3 regions of the Streptomyces sp. NPDC006923 genome follow, and region 1 is predicted to be linked to each of the others. Evidence: riboswitches for the same ligand, from Rfam matches in the RefSeq annotation. Region 1 holds a riboswitch; each other region holds the start of a gene.

Region 1 (3,265 bases):
ACGATCGGGGCAGGACAATTCATGAGCAAGATCAGCATCATCGGCACCGGGAACATGGCCCGCACCATCGGCGCACGGGCGATAGCGGGCGGCAACACCGTCGAGGTCATGGGCCGCGATCAGTCCAAGGCCGCCGACCTGGCCAAGGCTCTCGGCGGCGGCACCACGACGGGAGAATGGGGCACCGCCCCGGCCGGGGACATCGTCATCGTGGCCCTGCTGTACGACGGTGTCGTGCCGGCCGTCGCCCAGTACGGAGACGCTCTCGCGGGCAAGGTCATCGTCGACATCAGCAACCCCTTCAATTCCACGTTCGACGGGCTGGCCCACCGCGAAGAGACCTCGATCGCGCGGGAAGTCGATAAGGCCGCCCCGGCCAGCGCCAACGTGGTGAAGGCGTTCAACACCGTCTTCCGCCATGTCCTGGAGAAGGGTCGGCCCGACGTCTTCCTCGCCGGCGACAATGCGCAGGCCAAGGCACGTGTGGAGGCGTTCGTCGAGAGCCTCGGGCTGCGCCCGCTGGACGTCGGCGGCCTGAAAATGGCGCACTGGCTGGAAGGAGCGGGCGTAGTCACGGTGGGCCTCGCCAACCACGGGGTGGGGAACGTGAACTTCGCCCTCAGCATCACCGAACTTCCCGCCTGAGCAAACGATTGACCGAGCCTTTTCGGAGCGGCTGCCGATCGGGGGACGGAGCCGGCGTGAGGGCGGGGTGCGCAACGCACAGGGCTCCCGTGCCGTTGAGGGAGGTGTCCGTAGCCTCGGCTCAGCAGCACAGGAGCCCTGTTGGTTCCCTACGCGGCCGCACTCGACCTCCCGCACACCCTGGCCGTGTGGGTCACGATGCTCATCGTCACCCGTGAGGGTGACAGGCGCTGCACACTCCCGCCGCAGCGGCGCGCACTCATCGCGCCGGTGTACCTGCACCCCACGGCACCCTCGCCCGGATCGCGGCCGGCTTCGGGAAATCCGTCGGCACCGCCCACGCCTACGACCACCGTCACGGGCCTGCTCGCCGACCGGGCCCCGGGCCTGCGGAAGACGCTGCGCGAGTACGGTCCCGAGTTCGTCCTTCTGGACGGCACCCTCGCCGAGTGCGACCGCGTCGGCGGCAGCCGCGCTGATTAACCCGTTCCAGTCGTTCGTGCGTCCAGATCACCCGAGCGGCACGTGAACGTATGGCGTCCACTCATACATGCGGTTGTCCCGGTGCAGGACAATCAACTCGGCCAGGACCGCCCGATTGAGCATGATCGCCACAGCCGGATCATGCCACCTGCCAGCAACGACGCCTCACCCGCTGTCACGCACCAACTCGTTGGTCCGCGGCTTAGTCCGCTGCTGGGTGGCAAGCCGTGCCGGCGGCGGTCCAGGGTCCGCCCGTTCACATCGGCCTGCCGGGCATGGACGTTGTCCGCGATTGCCTTCCGGATGCTGGACGGCTCGCTTCCCCGGGGAGCGGCACCCCGTAGGCTGGGAGGCGCAGCTGGTTCGCCCCGTCCGCCAGGCGGGATGCGTCGTAAGAGGGAACCCGGTGGGAATCCGGGACTGCCCCGCAGCGGTGAGCGGGAACGACCGCCGTCATAGCACTGGGTCCGACGTACAGGGTCTGGGAAGCGACGGCCAGTAGGTGTCTCGTACGACAGAGACGTGCCCGCGAGTCCGAAGACCTGCCACTGCCCGCGTGCGGACCACTCCGTGCGCGGACATTCCGGTGACCTCGTGGGCGGGTCGGCGTACCTGTCGGGCGGATGACCGCGCTGTGCGCGGGATCGTTTCCGTCCGGTTCGGCACCGCTCCGCGCTCGCGTCCGTCTCCGGGATCTCAGGGATTCATCTCGCGAAGGAGATCTCCGTGACAGCGAAGTCCGCAGCCGCGGCAGCACGGGCCACCGTGCACGGCTACCCCCGGCAGGGCCCGAACCGGGAACTGAAGAAGGCGATCGAGGGCTACTGGACGGGCCGCGTCACCGCGGACGCCCTCCGGGCCACCGCCGCCGAACTGCGCCGAAGCAACTGGCAGCAGCTCACCGAGGCCGGTATCGACGAAGTGCCCACCGGCGACTTCTCGTACTACGACCACGTCCTGGACACCACCGTCGCGCTCGGCGCGATCCCCGCCCGCCACCGGGCCGCCGTCGAGGCCGACGCCCTGGACGGCTACTTCGCCATGGCCCGCGGCACCCAGGACATCGCGCCGCTGGAAATGACCAAGTGGTTCGACACCAACTACCACTACCTCGTCCCGGAGCTCGGCCCGGACACCGTCTTCACGGCCGACCCGGCGAAGCAGGTCGCCGAGCTGAAGGAGGCCCTCGCCCTGGGCCTGACCGCGCGGCCGGTCCTGGTCGGCCCGGTGACCTACCTCCTGCTCGCCAAGCCCGCGCCCGGCGTCGCCGCCGGCTTCGACCCGCTCACTCTGCTCGAACGTCTGCTGCCCGTATACGCGGAGATTCTCGCCGGCCTCCGCGCGGCCGGCGCCGAGTGGGTGCAGCTCGACGAGCCCGCCCTCGTCCAGGACCGCACCCCGGCCGAACTGAACGCCGCCGCCCGCGCTTACCACGACCTCGGCGCCCTCACCGACCGGCCCAAGTTGCTGGTCGCCTCGTACTTCGACCGGCTCGGCGAGGCACTGCCGGTGCTGGCCAAGGCCCCGGTCGAGGGGCTGGCGCTGGACTTCACCGAGTCCGCGGCCGCCAACCTGGAGGCGCTCGCCGCCGTGGGCGGACTGCCCGGCAAGCGGCTGGTCGCCGGTGTGGTCAACGGCCGCAACATCTGGGTGAACGACCTGGGGAAGTCCCTGGCCACCCTGGGCACCCTGCTCGGGCTGGCCGGCCGCGTCGACGTCGCCGCCTCCTGCTCCCTCCTGCATGTGCCCCTCGACGCCGCGCCGGAGCGGGACATCGAGCCGCAGATCCTGCGCTGGCTCGCCTTCGCCCGGCAGAAGACCGCCGAAATCGTCACCCTCACCCAGGGCCTCACCCAGGGCACGGGCGCGATCACCGGCGAACTCGCCGCCAACCGGGCCGATCTGGCCTCCCGCGCGAACTCACCCATCACGCGCGACCCCGCCGTACGGACCCGCGCCTCCGCCGTCACCGACGCCGACGCCCGCCGCTCCCAGCCGTACGCCGAACGTGCGGCGGCGCAGCGCACCCACCTCGGTCTGCCCCCGCTGCCGACCACCACCATCGGCTCCTTCCCGCAGACCGGCGAACTGCGCACCGCCCGCGCCGACCTCCGCGCGCGCCGGATCGACACCGCCG
Region 2 (3,265 bases), on a different contig from region 1:
GACCCCCGGCTCCGCCGCGAGCGCGTCCACATCGGTGAAGTTGGACATCAGGGGTACGGCGGGCACCGCGACCCGCAGCACGTCCTCGCCGTACGGGGGAGACACCCGGGACTCGCGGGCGCCGCCCCGCAGGGACACCCGGAGCCCATCCTCCTCGTCGATCCCCAGGCCGTGCCGGTACGGCAGCACACCCAGCGTGGCCCGCCCGGTCAGGCCGCGCAGCATCTCCAGGCCCGGTTCCAGCAGGGACACATCACCGCGGAACTTGTTCACGAGATAGCCGGCGACCAGCGCCTGGTCCTCCGGACTCAGCAGCGCGGTCGTCCCGAAGAACGAGGCGAAGACCCCGCCGCGGTCGATGTCCCCGACCACGACCACCGGCAGCCGCGCGGCCCGCGCCACGCCCATGTTCACGATGTCGGTACGGCGCAGATTGATCTCGGCAGGACTGCCCGCCCCCTCGCAGATCACGGCGTCATGGGTGCGCCGCAGCTCTTCCAGGCACTCAAGGACCGTGCCCAGCAGGGCTTCCCGTCCGCCCCCGGCGGACGACGCGGCGGAGCCGGACGGCCCGCCGGATCCGAAGAACCCCCGGGCGCTCATCTCGCCGACCGGACGCCCCATCAGCACCACCTGGCTGCTGCGGTCACCGCCCGGTTTCAGCAGTACGGGGTTCATCAGGGCGGTCGGCTCCACCCGGGCCGCCTGCGCCTGCATCGCCTGCGCCCGGCCGATCTCCGCGCCTTCGCGGGTCACGAACGAGTTCAGCGACATGTTCTGCCCCTTGAAGGGCGCGACCCTGACCCCCCGGCGCGCCAGCCACCGGCAGATCCCCGCCGTGACGACGCTCTTCCCGGCGTCCGAGGTGGTCCCGGCCACCAGCAGCCCGCCACCGAGCCTGTTCCGGCTCATCCGTGTCCCTTTCCGGCAGCCGCCGCGCCCGCGCGGGACGCGGCGGCCCGGCGTATCGCGCCGTACCCGAGGCGGCCCGCGACACAGGCCGCCAGCGCCAGGGTGCTCACCCGGCGCGACAGGCGCACCGCCCGCTCGATGTCCGCGACCTCGACGGGCCGCCCTTCGCCGTTCAGCACCGGCCGGTGCTCGATCCGGCCGCCGTACGCGAGCGTCCCGCCGAGACGTACGCCCAGCGCCCCCGCGAACGACGCCTCCACCGGGCCCGCGTTGGGACTCGGATGCCGCCCCGCGTCGCGCCGTGCCGCGCGCACGGCCCCGCGCGGGTCGCCGCCCGCCGGCACGGCCAGCGCGGCGGTCAGCCGGGCCCCGGGCCAGCCGACGACATCGTCGAGGCGCGCCGAGGCCCAGCCGAAGCGGCGGTGGACGGCGGACTTGTGACCCACCATCGCGTCCAGCGTGTTCACCGCCCGGAACCCCACCAGACCGGGCACGCCCGCGACCGCTCCCCACACCAGCGCGCCGACCACGGCGTCCGAGGTGTTCTCGGCGACGGACTCCACGACGGCCCGCGCGATCTGCTGCCCGTCCAGTGCCTGCGGATCGCGTCCGCACAGCCGGGGCAGCCGCTCCCGGGCCAGTCCGATGTCCCCGGCGGCGAGCGCGTCGCCGATGGCCCGCGCCTCCCGTCCCAGCGAGGTGCCGCCGACGACGGCCCAGGTGGCGGCGGCGGTCAGCGCCACGGAGGCGGCGCGGTGGTCCCGTACGCCCCGGGCGGCGAGCGCCGCGGCACCGGCGGCGCCGCCGACGCACACCGCGGTGTGCAGCGCGCCCCAGCCGCGGTGGTCACGCCACAGGACCCGCTCGACGGCCGAGGCGGCCCGGCCGAACGCGGCGACCGGGTGGCCGCGGCGCGGATCGCCGAACAGCCGGTCGCCCAGGAGGCCGGCGGTCGCGCCGTACGCGAAGATCCGTCCGGCGGCAGCACCGCGGCCAGGCATGAAGAAGTGTCCTCACTCAGGGTCCGCGCCCCGGCTCGACGTGTCGCGGCGGCGAGAGTTCCTGGCTCCTGGGGGACGGGGCTCCCAGTGACAGTGGCGGGACCGCGCCGGATTCGCACCGGCTTCCTCTTCTGCCTCCGTAAATGGCCCCGGCAGTCCACCACGCTGCCCGAACACCCGTCAACTCATCGCTGACCTGCGACGGGACAGTGTGCCGAGACCCACATGGCGCGCCCGCGCCCCGAGACACGACGGAGCCGGTCCCGGCGCACCCGGGCGCGGGGACCGGCGGGCGTGGGGGTGGAGCCCCCGGCCGCTCAGACGACGATCAGATGGATCCCGTAGGCCACGGCCGCCCCGCAGAGCGCGAAGCAGACATAGGCGCCCGCACGGGCCACCGCCGCCCCGCCGGAACCCCCGGAGGCCGCCGGCGGGCGCTTGGCGAGCCCCACGACGCCGAGGGTGAACAGGCCCACGAGTCCGATCGTGGCCGCGAGGCTGACCCCGAACACGGAGCCGAGCGCCATCCAGTCGATGTACATGTTGCTGTCCTTAGAGGTCGCCCGAAGGGGTGGGGGAGGAATGAGCAGGCCGGGAGGGGAAGCCCGGCAGGGCGCCGGAGGAAGGCGACACCGCCCGGCCCATTCGCGCGCCCCCTACACCGTGGCGGTCCGCGCCGGCTCGCCGGCGTCGACCGCGGGGGACGGGATGGTGGTCGAGAGGCCCGGCGCGACACCGGTCGTGTGCGGCGGGGGGACGGTCGCCAGGGCGGCCGTGACGATGTCCGCGGGCTCGGCGGCGGTGACATTCGTGTGGTCGACCGGCTGCCGCCGCGAGGCGAGCCAGATCGCCCCGGAGACCGCGACGAGCAGCACGGCGACCACCGTCACGCCCCAGGCGCCCTGCCCGGTCAGGAACTCGGCTCCGGCGGCGACCAGTCCCGCGGACGGCAGGGTCAGGCCCCAGGCGACGAACATCCGGGTGGCGGTGGACCAGCGGACCACGCCGCCCCTGCGGCCGAGGCCCGCGCCCATCACGGCGCCCGAGCAGGACTGGGTCGTGGAGAGCGAGAAGCCCAGGTGGGAGGAGGCCAGGATGACGGTCGCCGCACTGGTCTGGGCGGCGAAGCCCTGCTGTGGCCGGAGATCGGTCAGGCCGGTGCCCATGGTGCGGATGATGCGCCAGCCACCGAGATACGTGCCGAGCGCGATCGCGGTGCCGGCGGAGACGATGACCCACAGCGGCGGATTGGCCCCGGGGGCGAGGACGCCACCGGTGACCAGGGCGAGCGTGATCACACCCATGGTCTTCTGCGCGTCATTGGTGCCATGGGCGAGGGAGACGAGCCCCGC
Region 3 (3,265 bases), on a different contig from region 1:
GCGATCGAGGCGATGGTCGCCGTCGGCGCGATCGCCAGCAGCAGGGAGTTGCGCATACCGGTGGTGGCGACCCGGGCGCGCAGCGCGGCCCAGCGCTCCGGCCAGTTCAGCTCCACGTCGTAGTGGTCCGGGTGCAGCACTCCGCGTGCGGCGCGCGTCCGGGACCAGGCGGGCAGCGGGCCGTTCCGTTCGGCGAGGTCGCAGGACGCCTCGTACGCGGCGAGCATGATCCGCTCGGCGATCCGGGTGGAGAGCGCGGCGGCCTCGGCGGAGTCGAAGGGCAGCCGCTTCTTGAAGAAGACGTCCTGGAGGCCCATCACCCCGAGGCCCACCGGGCGCCATTTGGCGTTGGAGCGGCCCGCCTGCTCGGTCGGGTAGAAGTTGATGTCCACGACCCGGTCGAGGAAGGTCACGGCCGTACGGACGGTCTCGTCCAGCCGCGCCCAGTCGAGATCGCCGGAGGCCAGCACGAACGCGCCGAGGTTGACCGAGCCGAGGTTGCAGACGGCCGTCTCGCCGTCGTCCGTGACCTCCAGGATCTCCGTGCAGAGGTTGGAGGAGTGCACGACGCTGCCGGGCTCGGCCGTCTGGTTGGCCGTACGGTTCGACGCGTCCTTGAAGGTCATCCAGCCGTTGCCGGTCTGGGCGAGGGTGCGCATCATCCGGCCGTACAGCTCGCGGGCCGGAATCGTCTTCCGGGCCAGGCCCTCCGCCTCGGCCTTCCGGTACGCCGCGTCGAAGTCGTCGCCCCAGAGGTCGACCAGCTCGGGCACATCGGCGGGCGAGAACAGCGACCAGTCGCCGTCCGCCTCGACCCGGCGCATGAACTCGTCGGGGATCCAGTGCGCGAGATTCAGATTGTGCGTACGCCTGGCCTCCTCACCGGTGTTGTCCCGCAGTTCCAGGAACTCCTCCAGGTCCGCGTGCCAGGTCTCCAGATAGACACAGGCCGCGCCCTTGCGCCGGCCGCCCTGATTGACGGCGGCGACCGAGGAGTCGAGGGTCCGCAGGAACGGGACGATGCCGTTGGAGTGCCCGTTGGTGCCACGGATCAGCGAGCCGCGCGAGCGGACCCGGGAGTACGGGATGCCGATGCCGCCGGCGTGCTTCGAGAGCCGGGCGACCTGGTGGTACCGCTCGTAGATCGAGTCCAGCTCGTCCAGCGGGGAGTCCAGCAGATAGCAGGAGGACATCTGCGGATGACGGGTGCCGGAGTTGAAGAGCGTCGGCGACGACGGCAGGTAGTCCAGCCGGCTCATCAGACCGTAGAGCGCGGCGACCTCGTCCAGCGCGTGGGCGGCCGCCGCAGAACCGGGCGCGGCCTCCTCGGCGAGGCCGGAGGCGACCCGGAGCATGAAGTGCTGCGGTGTCTCGATCACCTGACGGGTGATCGGGTGGCGGAGCAGATAGCGGCTGTAGAGCGTCCGCAGTCCGAAGTAGCCGAAGCGGTCGTCGGCGGCCGGGTCGATCAGCCCGTCGAGGCGAGCCGCGTTGAGTGTCACAAAACCGGCGGTCCGGTCGGCGATCAGGCCCTCGCGGTGGCCGACGGCGACGGACGCGGAGAACGACACGGCGCCCTGGCCCGCCGCCTCGTCCGCGATGGCGCGGGCCAGCAGCCGGGCGGCGAGACGGGAGTAGGCCGGGTCCTCGGAGATCAGTCCCGCGGCGGCCTCGGTGGCGAGTCCGCGCAACTCCGCCTCGTCCGAGCGGGCGTTGCGGCCCCGCAGCGCGGCGGCGGCGACTCTGCCGGGGTCGGTGTCGGGCAGATCGGCGGTCAGCTCCGTCAGGGTCCGCAGCAGGGCGGTCCCCGGTCCGTCGGCCGCCCGCGCGGTGATCTCGTAGCTGCCTGAAGCCGGATCGGCTGGCGCGATGGTCACGTGATGCTCTCCCTCGCTCGGCTCTGGGCCGGTCGGCGGGAAAGCGGAGGCGCGCACCCCCGTACGACCCGACTCGGGTCAGCACGGCGTGCGGCGTCCACCGGCCCAGCCTCGGGGCCCGGACGTCTCGGCGTCCGGTTCGGTCGAACCGGACGCGCCGTCGGCAGGTGACCGGACTCGCGGGTATGGCAAAGCACACCACAGCACACCGTTGCGGGACAGTTCCGGATTCGCACCGGATTCCCCTGTGTCGACAGCGAGCACGAGCATACATGTGGGGCCTTGCTCGGAACGCACCCCCCACATCTTGTGTCCCGGTGCTCTTGCCGTCGGGCGTCGGTCGGCTCCGCCGTCGTCGTCGGCGCGAGGAGGTGTCCCGGTGACGAGCCGGACGGGGTGCGTTACGAGAGCGCTCGTACGGTTCCGTTCGGCAGGCAGGTCACGCTTCCCGGACCGGTGGGGATCACGCTGGAGACCGGGCAGCTCAAGGAATGGGTGCGCCGAACGGCGGACGGGCCGCCGGAGGTGTTCCGGCGGCCCGTCAGGCCCGAAGGCGCCATGTGTCGGACAAACACGTGTCGGACAGCGCCGCGTCGGACAGGCACGTGTCGGACAGCGCCGACAGCGCTGTGTCAGCGGGGCCGGTCAGTGCACCGGGTCCGGGTCGGCCGCCGTGGCGGGCGGCAGCTCGACCTGCACGCCCGGGTCCCCGGCGTCGGCCGTGTAGTCGGAGGGACTGGTCTCGTCGATGCCCTCGGGCGCCTTGAACGCCCTCAGGACGAAGGTCAGCACCACCGTGATCACCACATTGAGCACAAACGCCGTGAGGCCGATGTAGCCGATCTCCCCGAGGCCGGGGATCTCCTTGGAGGACCCCCCGAAGTGCGCCTGGGTGGGGCTGGCCACGCCATAGGCCGCGGCCGTGCCGTACACCATGCCGACCGCCCATCCGGCGAGCAGCGCCCAGCGGTGGAACCACCGGGTGAACAGCCCGCCGACCAGCGCGGGCATCGTCTGGAGTATCCAGATCCCGCCCAGGAGCTGGAAGTTGATCGCGACGGTCTTGTCCATGCTCAGCACAAAGACCAGCGCGCCGACCTTCACCAGCAGCGAGACCAGCTTCGACACCTTGGTCTCCTGCGCCGGTGTCGCGTCCGGCTTGATGAAGTCCCGGTAGATATTGCGGGTGAAGAGGTTCGCCGCCGCGATCGACATGATGGCGGCCGGCACCAGCGCGCCGATACCGATCGCCGCGAAGGCCACGCCCGCGAACCAGTCCGGGAACATCGTCTCGAAGAGCTGGGGGATCGCGAGCTGGCCGTTGTCCACCTTGATCCCGGCCGCGATCGCCATAAAACCGAGCAGCGCCAGCAGGCCCAGCATCAGTG

What was found. Region 1 has a riboswitch for cobalamin ahead of metE (5-methyltetrahydropteroyltriglutamate--homocysteine S-methyltransferase). Riboswitches for the same ligand answer to the same signal wherever they lie in the genome.
Region 2: linked by a shared signal. The riboswitch ahead of ABZ707_RS00260 (cobalamin biosynthesis protein) and the one ahead of metE (5-methyltetrahydropteroyltriglutamate--homocysteine S-methyltransferase) in region 1 are both predicted to bind cobalamin.
Region 3: linked by a shared signal. The riboswitch ahead of ABZ707_RS14285 (ribonucleoside-diphosphate reductase subunit alpha) and the one ahead of metE (5-methyltetrahydropteroyltriglutamate--homocysteine S-methyltransferase) in region 1 are both predicted to bind cobalamin.

Annotation. Positions count from the first base shown of each region.
Region 1 is NZ_JBEYIF010000020.1:56,775-60,039, forward strand. It holds gene ABZ707_RS29345 (NAD(P)-binding domain-containing protein) at 22-645, shown strand; partial or broken gene ABZ707_RS29350 (transposase family protein) at 787-1,125, shown strand; cobalamin riboswitch at 1,488-1,676, shown strand; gene metE (5-methyltetrahydropteroyltriglutamate--homocysteine S-methyltransferase) at 1,855-3,265, shown strand, end outside.
Region 2 is NZ_JBEYIF010000001.1:47,242-50,506, reverse strand. It holds gene ABZ707_RS00265 (cobyric acid synthase) at 1-912, opposite strand, end outside; gene ABZ707_RS00260 (cobalamin biosynthesis protein) at 909-1,913, opposite strand; cobalamin riboswitch at 1,949-2,082, opposite strand; gene ABZ707_RS00255 (hypothetical protein) at 2,231-2,455, opposite strand; gene ABZ707_RS00250 (inorganic phosphate transporter) at 2,570-3,265, opposite strand, start outside.
Region 3 is NZ_JBEYIF010000006.1:200,053-203,317, forward strand. It holds gene ABZ707_RS14285 (ribonucleoside-diphosphate reductase subunit alpha) at 1-1,877, opposite strand, end outside; cobalamin riboswitch at 2,022-2,164, opposite strand; partial or broken gene ABZ707_RS14290 (Uma2 family endonuclease) at 2,265-2,378, shown strand; gene mctP (monocarboxylate uptake permease MctP) at 2,523-3,265, opposite strand, start outside.